3 linked regions of the Saccharophagus degradans 2-40 genome follow. The protein of the gene in region 3 interacts with the protein of the main gene of each other region in a pairwise test. Links are inferred from orthologs where the notes say so. Each region holds a gene or a part of one and is shown on either strand. Other genes may lie near its edges. The genes, in order: tsaE, SDE_RS13985 and rlmB.

Region 1 (3,085 bases), 2.0 Mb from region 3 along the record:
GCTGCGCCACGGTTGTGCGGTAGCGCTTGGCAATAGATGAGAGGGTATCACCTCTAGCGATTATGTGCTCAACCGTGGCAGCACTGCCACCAGAACCTTTGCCGCCGTGCTTTTTCCAAGCCACGTAAGAATCGGCCGGTGGCACATCGTAAAAATAACTTTTAACACCGTTAAAAATTGCTGTGGCCAATTTTTTGCGGTGGCTATCGGTGCTTAACGCTCGCGCTTCGTCGGGGTTTGATATAAACCCTGTTTCTACCAGAATAGATGGTACATCTGGCGATTTCAAAACAGCAAAACCCGCCTGCTCGACTTGGTGCTTGTGAAGCTTGGTAATTGCGCCCATTTGTTTAAGCACGCGATCACCCACGTTCAAACTGTTAGCAAGAGTTGCATTCATGGATAAATCCACCAACACACCCACTAACATTTCATCTTTATCATCGAGGCTCACATCGCCCACACCGCCAATTAAATCCGCTTCATTTTCTTTTGACGCAAGAAAACGAGCTGTCTCACTGGTAGCCCCGCGACGAGATAGAGCAAATACTGACGCGCCTTTCGCTTTGGGGTTTTTAAATGCATCGGCATGAATAGAAATAAATAAATCTGCGCGTATTTCTCGGGCTTTATTGCGGCGCGCACGCAGTGGAATGTAGTAATCACCTGTTCGCACCATTTGCGCCTTGTACCCGGGTTCGCTATCTATGAGCCGCGCTAACTCTTGTGCAATTTTAAGTACTACATCTTTTTCGCGAACACGCTTTGGCCCCAGTGCGCCAGGGTCTTCACCGCCGTGGCCAGCATCAATGGCAATGACGATATCGCGCTTGCTTTCCGGTGCTTTGGCAACGGTTTGGACTGTTTTTACGGTAGCAGTACCTTCATCGTATAAATCTATTACCAATCTATCTGGCTTGTCGGCAAGCGCTAACAGTGCAAAACTTCGTGGTTTTACCTCTGTTTGTAAATCGAGTACAACGCGTAAATCGGTTTGGTTGCGTTTGCCATAGCGCATTTTGCCAATAGGCGAGCCGCTAAAGTCTAGGCCGTCGGTATTGGCTGCGAACTTGGCGTTTTCTATATCAATAACTAGTCTTGCGGGGGAATCCAAGGTAAATATTTTATGCTCAACAGGCCCAGTTAAATCGAACACCAAACGTGTGTTATCTGGTGCGCGCCAAACACGTACACCCTTAACGTCTGCCGCCATTAACCATTGGCTAACAAGCATTAGTACTAGGCAAAATGCGATTTTAAACCTGTAACCCACGATAAGTGCGTCCTTCGTTGTGACGTTATTTGTATAATTAATCGTTAGCGAATATTGGTAAAGCTTCCACAGCTTTTATTCATTTATGTTATCCACCCAATTCATGCCATTTGTTGTTAGCCCACAAAGTGTAGCGCTACGGCCCTCCCCACTGGGCACTACCTTAACCAGAATATCCGCTTGAGGCAAAACACCTTCGCCCTTTTCAAACCATTCGATTAAACAAATTGCTTCTGCACTAAAGTAATCGCGAATCCCCATATATTCTAGCTCTTCAGGGTCGCCAAGCCGGTACAAATCGAAATGGTAAATGGTGCGCTGGGCTAATTCATATGGCTCGACCAATGTATAGGTAGGGCTTTTAACCGGACCTGAATAATCAAAACTATGCAGCACTCCGCGGCAAAAAGTGGTTTTGCCCGCGCCAAGGGTGCCATCTAAAAATATGACTGCTCCTGCGGGAATCATCTTCCCCAGCGCAGCACCTAGCGCTACGGTTGCCTCTTCGTTTACCAGGTAAATTTCTTTTTCGACTAACGCCTGCACCACTAGTTTAACAACTCCCTAATAAATGGAATTAAATCGGTCGCCATTACACCACGCACACCCGCTTCTTGCACGGCCAAATCGGCGGCATCACCGTGGGCGCACACGCCCAACTGAGCAGCTTCAAATAAGGTTAAACCCTGCGCAATCAAGGCGCCAATCACGCCACTAAGTACGTCGCCCATGCCACCGGTTGCCATTCCTGGGTTGCCAACATTCGCCACCACTAATTGATCCGCACCGGCAATAATGGTTCCAGCGCCTTTCAAAACGACTACACCGCCATATTTAGTTTGAATAGCGCGGGCTGCGGCAAACCTATCGGCTTGAATTTCTGCCACAGAGCAGTCTAGTAGGCGCGCCGCCTCTCCTGGGTGCGGCGTTAGCACCCAGTTATCGCGTTGCGTTTTTCGCACTACGCGCCCTTCTGCCAACAAATTCAATGCGTCGGCATCCATTACCAAGGGTAAGTCTGTAAGTGTTGCTTGCTGCAGCATTTGCTCCGACCACGAGTCACGCCCAAGGCCTGGGCCCAATACAACAACCGTTGGTTTAGCCAATACAGGCTCGATAGCCTGGCCTGACGCCACACCTATTACCATAAGCTCTGGGCAACGGGCGAGAATAGGCGCAACATGAATGGGCTGGGTAGCAATACCCGTTAACCCTGCCCCCGTGCGCGCAGCAGCTTCGCCTGCCATAGCGGCAGCGCCACCCATACCCACATCACCACCTACTACTAACACATAGCCAAACTGCCCTTTATGAGCGTCGGCTTCGCGCTCTGGCAAGCTTGGCATAAGCGCCAAGCGCGATGTGCGTGTAACCTCGGGTTTAATGGCGTCATATATGGAAGCGGGTACACCTAGGTCATCAAAATACACATCACCGGTAAAGGCTGGGCCTCGGCCGGTTAACAAACCGCGTTTTACACCAATAAATGTAATAGTCGCCGCACACTTTATTGCGTCGCCCCACACTTTTCCGGTATTGCCACACAAGCCAGAAGGCAAATCTACCCCTAATACTGGGGCTGCGGAATTATTTGCCCAAGCTATTGCACGACTATAATCGCCCTCTACTTCGCGCGATAAGCCAGTGCCAAACAGCGAGTCAACTATTACCGTACTAGCATCAATTTGAACCGTATTTAACTCAGAACCGGCTATAACCGTTACGCCTTCCTGCTGGGCGTAGTTGTACGCCTTAAGTGCGTCACCGCTTAGGCCAGCAGGGTCTGCTATCGCCACAGCGTGTACATTCAGT
Region 2 (5,298 bases), 2.0 Mb from region 3 along the record:
GCGTTTTCTATATCAATAACTAGTCTTGCGGGGGAATCCAAGGTAAATATTTTATGCTCAACAGGCCCAGTTAAATCGAACACCAAACGTGTGTTATCTGGTGCGCGCCAAACACGTACACCCTTAACGTCTGCCGCCATTAACCATTGGCTAACAAGCATTAGTACTAGGCAAAATGCGATTTTAAACCTGTAACCCACGATAAGTGCGTCCTTCGTTGTGACGTTATTTGTATAATTAATCGTTAGCGAATATTGGTAAAGCTTCCACAGCTTTTATTCATTTATGTTATCCACCCAATTCATGCCATTTGTTGTTAGCCCACAAAGTGTAGCGCTACGGCCCTCCCCACTGGGCACTACCTTAACCAGAATATCCGCTTGAGGCAAAACACCTTCGCCCTTTTCAAACCATTCGATTAAACAAATTGCTTCTGCACTAAAGTAATCGCGAATCCCCATATATTCTAGCTCTTCAGGGTCGCCAAGCCGGTACAAATCGAAATGGTAAATGGTGCGCTGGGCTAATTCATATGGCTCGACCAATGTATAGGTAGGGCTTTTAACCGGACCTGAATAATCAAAACTATGCAGCACTCCGCGGCAAAAAGTGGTTTTGCCCGCGCCAAGGGTGCCATCTAAAAATATGACTGCTCCTGCGGGAATCATCTTCCCCAGCGCAGCACCTAGCGCTACGGTTGCCTCTTCGTTTACCAGGTAAATTTCTTTTTCGACTAACGCCTGCACCACTAGTTTAACAACTCCCTAATAAATGGAATTAAATCGGTCGCCATTACACCACGCACACCCGCTTCTTGCACGGCCAAATCGGCGGCATCACCGTGGGCGCACACGCCCAACTGAGCAGCTTCAAATAAGGTTAAACCCTGCGCAATCAAGGCGCCAATCACGCCACTAAGTACGTCGCCCATGCCACCGGTTGCCATTCCTGGGTTGCCAACATTCGCCACCACTAATTGATCCGCACCGGCAATAATGGTTCCAGCGCCTTTCAAAACGACTACACCGCCATATTTAGTTTGAATAGCGCGGGCTGCGGCAAACCTATCGGCTTGAATTTCTGCCACAGAGCAGTCTAGTAGGCGCGCCGCCTCTCCTGGGTGCGGCGTTAGCACCCAGTTATCGCGTTGCGTTTTTCGCACTACGCGCCCTTCTGCCAACAAATTCAATGCGTCGGCATCCATTACCAAGGGTAAGTCTGTAAGTGTTGCTTGCTGCAGCATTTGCTCCGACCACGAGTCACGCCCAAGGCCTGGGCCCAATACAACAACCGTTGGTTTAGCCAATACAGGCTCGATAGCCTGGCCTGACGCCACACCTATTACCATAAGCTCTGGGCAACGGGCGAGAATAGGCGCAACATGAATGGGCTGGGTAGCAATACCCGTTAACCCTGCCCCCGTGCGCGCAGCAGCTTCGCCTGCCATAGCGGCAGCGCCACCCATACCCACATCACCACCTACTACTAACACATAGCCAAACTGCCCTTTATGAGCGTCGGCTTCGCGCTCTGGCAAGCTTGGCATAAGCGCCAAGCGCGATGTGCGTGTAACCTCGGGTTTAATGGCGTCATATATGGAAGCGGGTACACCTAGGTCATCAAAATACACATCACCGGTAAAGGCTGGGCCTCGGCCGGTTAACAAACCGCGTTTTACACCAATAAATGTAATAGTCGCCGCACACTTTATTGCGTCGCCCCACACTTTTCCGGTATTGCCACACAAGCCAGAAGGCAAATCTACCCCTAATACTGGGGCTGCGGAATTATTTGCCCAAGCTATTGCACGACTATAATCGCCCTCTACTTCGCGCGATAAGCCAGTGCCAAACAGCGAGTCAACTATTACCGTACTAGCATCAATTTGAACCGTATTTAACTCAGAACCGGCTATAACCGTTACGCCTTCCTGCTGGGCGTAGTTGTACGCCTTAAGTGCGTCACCGCTTAGGCCAGCAGGGTCTGCTATCGCCACAGCGTGTACATTCAGTTTTTTCTGCGCAGCCAAAGCCGCAATAACATAGCCATCGCCACCATTATTACCGGCACCACATAGCACTACTACAGACTCTACTTGGGGCCATTGTTCTAGCAGTAATTCAAATGCTGCGCGACCGGCGCGCTTCATAAGTACAATACCGGCAATATTTGCTTGCTCAATGGCGAGGGCATCTAACTGTTTGACTTGTTCACTGGTGTACAAACTGGTGGGAAGTTCTGGTGCGGTCATAGGAGATCACTATTCATTAAATGACTATTTGGCCAGCCGTTAGCTAACCAAATGCGTTATTACATTTTGAGCCTAGGTTTTTACGCGTATACTTGGCGGCCTAGACATATTGTTGGCGATTATACGGCACTACTCGTAAGGGTTATAGCGCTGTGCAAATCATAATCGTTACCACAACCCTCAACACTGGCAATAAAGCACGCTATGAACCAGCCACTCCATACACTCGCGCAGCTGATAAAAGAGTGGAGTCGTGAACTTGGCTTCCAGCAGGCAGGCATTACCGATACGGACCTATCTAATCAAGAAGATCGTTTTCGTGCGTGGCTCGCAGCGGGGTATCAGGGTTCGATGGAATGGATGGCGGAGCACGCCGATTTGCGTTTAGACCCAGAAAAACTGCACCCGGGTGCCTGTCGAATTATATCGGTGCGCTTAGATTACCTGCCCCCCGATACCAACCAAATTAAAATTCTTAAATCTGCAGATACTGCGTACGTATCGCGCTATGCACTGGGCCGCGACTACCACAAGCTTATTCGCAAGCGCCTCGCAACTCTGGCAAAAAAAATTGAAGCGTGGGCGGTCGAAAACCAAATAGATGTACCTCTAAGCCAGCGCCCATTTGTAGATAGCGCCCCAGTAATGGAGCGACCACTCGCAGAAAAAGCCGGCCTAGGTTGGACAGGCAAGCACACTCTTATCATTAACCGTCACGCGGGCAGCTACTTCTTCTTGGGGGAGCTATTTACCAACCTGCCTCTACCCGTGGAAACACAAACCGCAGAAAATCTGTGTGGCGACTGCACAGCATGCTTAAAGGTATGCCCAACAGATGCCTTTCCAACCCCTTACACGCTCGACGCTAAACGCTGTATTTCTTACCTTACCATTGAGAACAAAGGCCCCATTCCAGAAGAGTTTCGCGAGCCCATAGGCAACCGAGTATTTGGCTGTGACGACTGCCAAGCCATTTGCCCGTGGAATAAATACGCCACCCCCACGGACGAGAAAGACTTTCACCCGCGCCACGGGCTAGAAGCGGCGAAACTTAACACGCTGTTTAGCTGGGACGAGGCAACCTTTCTAAAAAATACTGAAGGCTCGGCCATTCGTAGAATTGGCTTTGAAAAATGGCAACGCAATTTAGCGGTAGGCATAGGCAACGGCCCTAGCTCTCCCGAAACCATTGATATACTTAAACAAAAGCTTCACACCAGCACCCCGCTTGTAGCCGAGCATATCCACTGGGCGATAAAGCAACTGCAAAACCCAGATCGCAAACGCAAGCGCAAAATCAAAGCACAAGCTTAGGCCTCACGCTCATAACCTTTTATTAACCCCCTCCCCTCTATACTTCGTCATCAACTACGGGCAACAGGCCCATACATCATCCAAGCTGCACTTAAAATATGCTGCTAAGCTTAAAAAACACTCAACTCAAAAGAAGTATGAACATGAACCTTAAACACCTCTTTCTGGTTGCTTTGGCGCTAAATATTGCTGCGTGCAATGTAAAAGAGCCCGCGGCGACAAATGATAACCACATTAGCTACCAAGCCGCTCGCGAAGCGCGCTTGGCAAAAGTTGAAGCCGAAGTTGAACGCCTGCTGCCACTATTAACACTAGAAGAAAAAGCCTCTTTGGTTCATGCGAACAGCAAATTCTCTATCGCCTCTATCGAGCGGCTAGGCATTCACGAAATGTGGATGTCTGATGGCCCCCACGGCGTGCGCTATCAAATCGAACGCCACGGCTGGGCACCAGCAGGCTGGACAGATGACAACTCCACTTACTTACCACCGCTTACTACCGTAGCCGCCAGCTGGAACCCCGAAATAGCTGCCCTTCACGGCGATGTACTCGGCGCAGAAGCTCGCCACCGCCGTAAAGATGTAATATTAGGCCCAGGCGTAAACTTAGCTCGCCTGCCACTTTATGGTCGTAACTTTGAATATATGGGTGAAGACCCCTTCTTGGCATCACGTCTTGCTGTGGCAGAAATTAAAGCCATTCAAGAAAATGACGTGGCCGCCTGTATCAAACATTTCGCGCTTAACAATCAAGAGCTGAATCGCACCGGCGTAAACGCCAAACCCGATGAACGCACATTACGCGAAGTGTATTTACCCGCCTTCGAAGCCGCCGTTAAAGAAGCGGGCGTGCACACCATAATGGGGGCCTACAATGAATTTCGCGGTACCAACGCCAACCAAAGCAAACATTTAGTAATGGATATTCTAAAAGGCGAATGGGGCTACAAAGGCGTGTTACTCACAGACTGGAACGTAGATATCAACACTTACGATGCCGCTGTTAACGGCCTCGATATCGAAATGGGTACAAATGTAGATAGCTACGACGACTACATGCTTGCCCAACCAATGATCGACATGATTAAAGCGGGCAGCATTCCAGAGTCAGTACTTGATGATAAAGTTCGTCGCATACTGCGCGTGCAACTCAGCATAGGCATGATGGACAAATACCGCTTATCTGGTGAGCGCAATACTGCCAAGCATCACGAAGCTGCACGCAAAATTGCATCTGAAGGTATTGTGCTACTAAAAAATGAAAACATTCTGCCGCTAAATAAAAACAAAATTAAAAACGTATTGGTGCTTGGCCCCAACGCAGACAAAGTGCACGGTTTAGGCGGTGGCTCGTCAGAAGTGCCAGCACTTTATGAAATAACCCCGTTACAAGGGTTAAAACAGAAGCTGGGAGATAATGTAAACATTACCGTTATGCGCGCACGCTATGACGGTGTGTTAATGCCTATCGCCAGTGATTATGTTACTTCTCGTCACTGGACCGGCACACCTGCATGGAACATGGTGCGTTACTCGGATGCTGCGCGCACCCAAGCTATTGGCGACTCCGCCATTGTTGATTCGGCTTATTCTTCGCCTGCAGGCACGACTAAAGAATACGTCACCATGACCGCCACAATTAAACCGTTAAAATCGGGCGAGCACACACTCAAAACATCGGTGATGGGCGATTTCGAATTAAAAATTAACGGTAAAACCACAGTAAAACATAGC
Region 3 (5,152 bases):
CTAACGGCGCAAAACCAGGGCAAATTGTTGAAGCCGAGGTAGTGCGTCAGCCCGAAAGGCGCAGGCCGCCTTCTGGTTCAATTAAAGCCGTGTTGGGCGACCATATGGCGCCGGGTATGGAAATCGACGTTGCAATTCGCTCTTACGACTTGCCCCACGAATGGCCAAAGGCGCTCGAGGCCGAAATAGCCGCATATGGCCGTGAAGTTGAAGAGGCCGACAAACTAAACCGTCACGACCTGCGCAAGTTGCCGTTTGTAACCATTGACGGTGAAGATGCACGAGATTTTGACGATGCTGTTTATTGCGAGCCTCTTAAATCTGGAGGTTGGCGTTTATTTGTGGCCATTGCGGATGTATCTCACTATGTTGCGGTAGGTAGCGAGCTAGATAAAGAAGCAACTTCGCGCGGCAATTCGGTCTACTTCCCCGATTATGTATTGCCAATGTTGCCAGAGGTTCTTTCCAATGGTTTGTGCTCGCTTAACCCCGATGTAGATCGGTTGTGTATGGTCTGCGAAATGACCATAAGCGCAAAAGGTAAAGTTAGTAGCTATGCATTTTTTGAAGCTGTTATGCATTCCCATGCGCGCTTAACTTATACTCAAGTTGGTAAAGTTTTGGCGGAGCGCGGCAATAAAAATAGCGGCGCACGCAAACAGTACGCGAAGTTGTTGCCACAGCTTGACGCACTGCACGACCTTTACACAATATTCCGAGAACAGCGAGATTTGCGCGGCGCGATTGATTTTGAAACAAAAGAAACGCGCATATTGTTTGACGAAAATCGAAAAATTAAAGACATTGTTCCCGTTGAACGCAATGATGCACACAAACTTATTGAAGAGTGCATGCTTGCCGCAAACGTTAGTGCTGCTAAGTTTTTATCTTCTTTAGAAGTGCCTGCACTTTACCGTGTGCACGAAGGCCCAAAAGCAGAAAAAATTGCATTACTGCATGAATATTTGGGTGAGCTAGGCCTAAGTATGCGCGGTAGTGATGAAGTAACTCCGCAAGATTATCAATATGTGCTGGAGCAAATAGAGGGCCGCCCAGACGCGCATATTATCCAAATGGTTATGCTGCGCAGTATGAATCAAGCGGTATATCAAGCGGATAATAAGGGCCACTTTGGCTTGGCCTATTCCGAATACGCGCACTTTACTTCGCCTATTCGCCGCTACCCCGATCTACTTGTGCATCGTGCAATTCGCAGTGTTATCCGGTCTAACTTAGATACCAATAAAGTTAAACGCGTAGAGCAAACCCCTGTTGTAGCGAAAGAAACGTTTTACCCCTATACGCCTGGTGATTTAGCGAGCTTAGGTGAGCAGTGCTCCACCACAGAGCGCCGTGCCGATGAAGCAACGCGCGACGTGATGAGCTGGCTAAAATGCGAATATCTACAAGATAAAGTCGGCGATGAGTTTGAAGGTGTTGTAAGCGCGGTAACTGGCTTTGGTTTATTTGTAGAGCTAAGTGATGTGTATGTGGAAGGCTTGGTGCACATTACCGCACTGCCGCAAGATTACTATCACTTTGAACCCGCTCGACACCGCTTAGTAGGGGAGCGCACACGCACCACCTTTAAGCTGGGCGACTCGCTAACTGTGCGAGTTGTTCGTGTGGATTTAGACGAGCGCAAAATCGATTTTGAATTAATAGGTGCAAAAACTGGCAGAAAAGCAAAGCCTAAAGCCAGTAGCAAGGCCAAGGCAATGGCCAAAGATTACGAAGCCGCGCAGGCGCGCAAGCCGCGTAAGCGCAAACCAAAAGCGAACTCGCCCGAGCCTGCAGCACCTGTTAAAAAAGCGAGTGCCGCTAGCCGTATAATAGCCGGTGTAAAAAATGCTGCTGCAAACTTGCTTGGCCGCGGCAAAGCTAAAAAAGCCGAAGAGGGCGCGCCAATAAAAAAAGCTAAGCCCTCTGATACCAAGGCGACGCAAGAGCGAAAATCGACATCGGTTGAGAGCGCGAATACGGGCGAAAAAGCAAAACCCAAGTCGCGTGCGGGTAGAAGTAGGCCCAAAGCTCGATCGAAAGCGCAGCCCAAAAAAGGGGCTAAAGGCGAAGCATCCTCAGCGCCAAAGACTCGCGGGGCTTCCGCTAAAAAAACAGCTAAACCAACGTCTAATCCTAAGCCAGGTGCGAAAGCTGCGGCAAAACCTAAGGCAAAAACAAAGCCTGCTGCTAAGGCTCGCACCACCAAAAAACCGGCTGCTAAACGTGCAGCTCCTAGAAAATCAGAGTAAGTAAAAACGTACATGGTTAAACAAGAAATAATTTTTGGCTTGCACGCGGTGCAGTCGCTACTTAAAGCAAGCCCGCAGCGCATACAAGAAATTTGGATAGTACGCGGTAGGCAAGATGCCAGGGTGCAAAAAGTATTATCAGCTGCGCAGGCGGCAGGTATAAAAGTATTGCCGCAAGATAAAAAAAGCATGGATTCAGTTTCCGCAGATGGCAATCATCAAGGTGTATTGGCCTATGCGAAAGAAGGGCAGAGCTACACAGAAAATGATTTGTACCCGCTTATCGAAGCCATTGAGGGTGACCCGCTAATTGTTGTGTTGGATGGCGTTACCGACCCGCATAATTTGGGGGCATGTTTGCGCTCTGCCGATGCCGCTGGAGCACACGCGTTAATAGTGCCAAAAGATAACTCCGTAGGCTTAACAGAAGTTGCGCGCAAAGTGGCTTGTGGGGCCGCGGATAATGTTCCGCTAATTGTGGTTACAAACTTGGCGCGTTGCCTTAAAAAAATGCAAGAGCAAGGCCTGTGGGTTGCAGGTACAACCGGTGATACAGATAAAAGTATTTACGATGTGGATTTAACCGGCCCGCGCGTAATAGTGATGGGCGCAGAAGGCACCGGTATGCGCAGGCTTACCACGGAAACCTGTGACGATTTGGTAAAAATCCCCATGTTAGGCAGTGTTACAAGCTTGAACGTGTCGGTAGCGACAGGTGTGGTGTTGTTCGAGGTAGTGCGTCAGCGACAAGCAAAATAGGCGCTTGTTATATTAAAGGAGGGGGCGGGCATATTTAGGCCACCCCATTTACTACAAACACGGTATTTGCTTAAGTGGGGTCTACATTCTTTAGGTCGCTGCTTGTTATTAATCTCATGACCCAATCTAGTTGGCCTTCCTTTTTTTCTTACCCAGTTATCGCTACTGTAGCGTTATGTTGTGTGGCGTTGCTGGGGTTGTTGCTTGGCTGGCTACCTCTAAGCGTTGTTGGGTTACTTGTTCTGTTTATTGCGGCCTTGGCTGCGTTTCATTTTGCTCGCAATCGGGCAGCATGGGTGAAGGTGCTGCTGTGGTTACCGCTGTTGCCCTTAGGGCTAGCCATTGCGTTAATGCGGCCTGAGGGCTTTAGTTACCCCTTAGTTTTTAGCATGAATGAACTCTACCCTGGTGGTAAATCGTTTGACCTGCATATTAATATGGCAAAAGCATTGGCGGGCTATGCAGTAGTTATTTGGCTATTAGGCAGTGTGCCTAAGCAAATGCTTGTTACAGGTTGGCAGGTTTTCGTTTGGCCTATTTTATTGGCTGGGGTTGTGCTGGGCGTTGCCATACCTTTGCTGGGCTTAGAGTGGCAGCCTAAATGGGGTTTGCACGCAATTTGGTTTTTGCTTGTTAATTTACTGGTCACTTGCGTTGCAGAAGAAAGCTTTATGCGGCTACTGGTGCAAGGGCCATTGCAGCGTGCTTTACAGCGATTTGGTGCTGCCCCTGCTGCGTTTATCGCACTGACTGTAACAGCCGTACTTTTTGCTGCAGCCCATAGCCCGCAGGGCGCGCATGCGTGGGCTATTTACTTGGTGGCCGGTTGCGCATATGGGGCTGCCTATACCCTCACTGGTCGTTTAAGTGTGGCCATTGCCATCCACTTTTTAGTGAATGCTGTGCATTATTTGCTGCTTTCCTATCCCCTATAGCTTGGCTCGATATAAGTGGTTGCATTTTGAACTATTAGCCCGTAGAATTCGCCGCCCTTAAACCCGTCGTGTATTACACGGCGATACTCCTTGTTTCACAGCAGATTTGTGCTGGAAACTCCTAATCCGTAAGGAGCTACAATGCGTCATTACGAAATCGTGTTCTTGGTCCACCCTGACCAAAGCGAACAGGTACCAGGTATGGTTGAACGCTATACCGCAGCTGTTAAAGACAGCGGTGGTGCTGTTCACCGTCTAGAAGACTGGGGTCGCCGTCAAATGGCTTACTCCATCAACAAAATCCACAAAGCGCACTACATTCTTATGAATGTTGAGTGTGGCGAAGAAGTATTGGAAGAGTTAACGACTAACTTCCGTTACAACGACGCTGTATTGCGTAACATGATTATCCGTTGTGATGAAGCCGTGACTGAAGAGTCGCCAATCATGAAAGCGGAAAACGAGAGCCGCGAGCGCCGCAACCGCGCCGAGCGTCGTGCTCAAGAAGCCGAATCAGCTGCTGAAGAAGTTGAAGACGAAGAGTCTTTAGACGAAGAAGCCGATGATGAATCATCTGAAGACGAAAGCGAGGAGGCATAATCATGGCACGTTTTTTCCGACGTCGTAAGTTCTGTCGTTTCACTGCCGAAGGCGTGAAAAGCATCGACTATAAAGATTTAGATACTCTGAAAGCATACGTTTCTGAGACTGGTAAAATTGTACCTAGCCGTATCACTGGTACAAAAGCTAAGTATCAGCGTCAATTGGCGACCGCTATTAAGCGCGCTCGTTTTATTGCGTTGCTACCTTACACCGATTCTCACGAGTAAGTTTTTAGTCGTGAGCTAGGCAGCTATGTGGTTGCCAATTAAATGCTCGCGAAAAAGAATTAATTTAGTGCTGCGGTGAGCCACGGCATAAAACTAGAGGATATGCGAGATGGAAGTTATTCTACTCGAGAAAGTTGGTAAGTTAGGCACAGTGGGTGACGTTGTAGACGTTAAAGCTGGTTTTGGCCGCAACTACCTTTTGCCATCAGGCAAAGCAATTACTGCTACTAAAGCAAGTATTGCAGATTTCGAAACACGTCGTGCAGAGCTTGAAGCTGCCGCAGCTGAGAAGAAAACCTCTGCTGAAGGTCGTGCTAAGTTGATCGACAATTTAGGCGCAATCACTATCGGTGCAAACGCTGGTGATGAAGGTAAA

The links.
Region 1: the proteins of rlmB (region 3) and tsaE interact in binary tests that used the Escherichia coli proteins (3 or more experiments, as listed by UniProt). The link is inferred for Saccharophagus degradans 2-40 from one-to-one orthologs.
Region 2: the proteins of rlmB (region 3) and SDE_RS13985 interact in binary tests that used the Escherichia coli proteins (3 or more experiments, as listed by UniProt). The link is inferred for Saccharophagus degradans 2-40 from one-to-one orthologs.

What each region holds. Positions count from the first base shown.
Region 1 is NC_007912.1:3,386,425-3,389,509, forward strand. The notes cover bases 86-3,085. They hold tsaE (tRNA (adenosine(37)-N6)-threonylcarbamoyltransferase complex ATPase subunit type 1 TsaE), read right to left. Parts: upstream 1,823-3,085; coding sequence 1,349-1,822; downstream 86-1,348. Other genes in these bases: SDE_RS13975 (N-acetylmuramoyl-L-alanine amidase), read right to left, coding at 86-1,234; SDE_RS13985 (bifunctional ADP-dependent NAD(P)H-hydrate dehydratase/NAD(P)H-hydrate epimerase), read right to left, coding at 1,822-3,085. Outside these bases: more of SDE_RS13975, read right to left, coding at 1-85. UniProt on the Escherichia coli protein: Required for the formation of a threonylcarbamoyl group on adenosine at position 37 (t(6)A37) in tRNAs that read codons beginning with adenine.
Region 2 is NC_007912.1:3,387,498-3,392,795, forward strand. The notes cover bases 1-2,902. They hold SDE_RS13985 (bifunctional ADP-dependent NAD(P)H-hydrate dehydratase/NAD(P)H-hydrate epimerase), read right to left. Parts: upstream 2,252-2,902; coding sequence 749-2,251; downstream 1-748. Other genes in these bases: SDE_RS13975 (N-acetylmuramoyl-L-alanine amidase), read right to left, coding at 1-161; tsaE (tRNA (adenosine(37)-N6)-threonylcarbamoyltransferase complex ATPase subunit type 1 TsaE), read right to left, coding at 276-749; queG (tRNA epoxyqueuosine(34) reductase QueG), read left to right, coding at 2,456-2,902. Outside these bases: more of queG, read left to right, coding at 2,903-3,565; SDE_RS13995 (glycoside hydrolase family 3 C-terminal domain-containing protein), read left to right, coding at 3,709-5,298. UniProt on the Escherichia coli protein: Bifunctional enzyme that catalyzes the epimerization of the S- and R-forms of NAD(P)HX and the dehydration of the S-form of NAD(P)HX at the expense of ADP, which is converted to AMP.
Region 3 is NC_007912.1:1,353,619-1,358,770, forward strand. What follows is about bases 1,382-4,137. They hold rlmB (23S rRNA (guanosine(2251)-2'-O)-methyltransferase RlmB), read left to right. Parts: upstream 1,382-2,264; coding sequence 2,265-3,011; downstream 3,012-4,137. Other genes in these bases: rnr (ribonuclease R), read left to right, coding at 1,382-2,252; SDE_RS05540 (CPBP family intramembrane glutamic endopeptidase), read left to right, coding at 3,128-3,946; rpsF (30S ribosomal protein S6), read left to right, coding at 4,088-4,137. In the rest of the region: more of rnr, read left to right, coding at 1-1,381; more of rpsF, read left to right, coding at 4,138-4,546; rpsR (30S ribosomal protein S18), read left to right, coding at 4,549-4,776; rplI (50S ribosomal protein L9), read left to right, coding at 4,886-5,152. UniProt on the Escherichia coli protein: Specifically methylates the ribose of guanosine 2251 in 23S rRNA.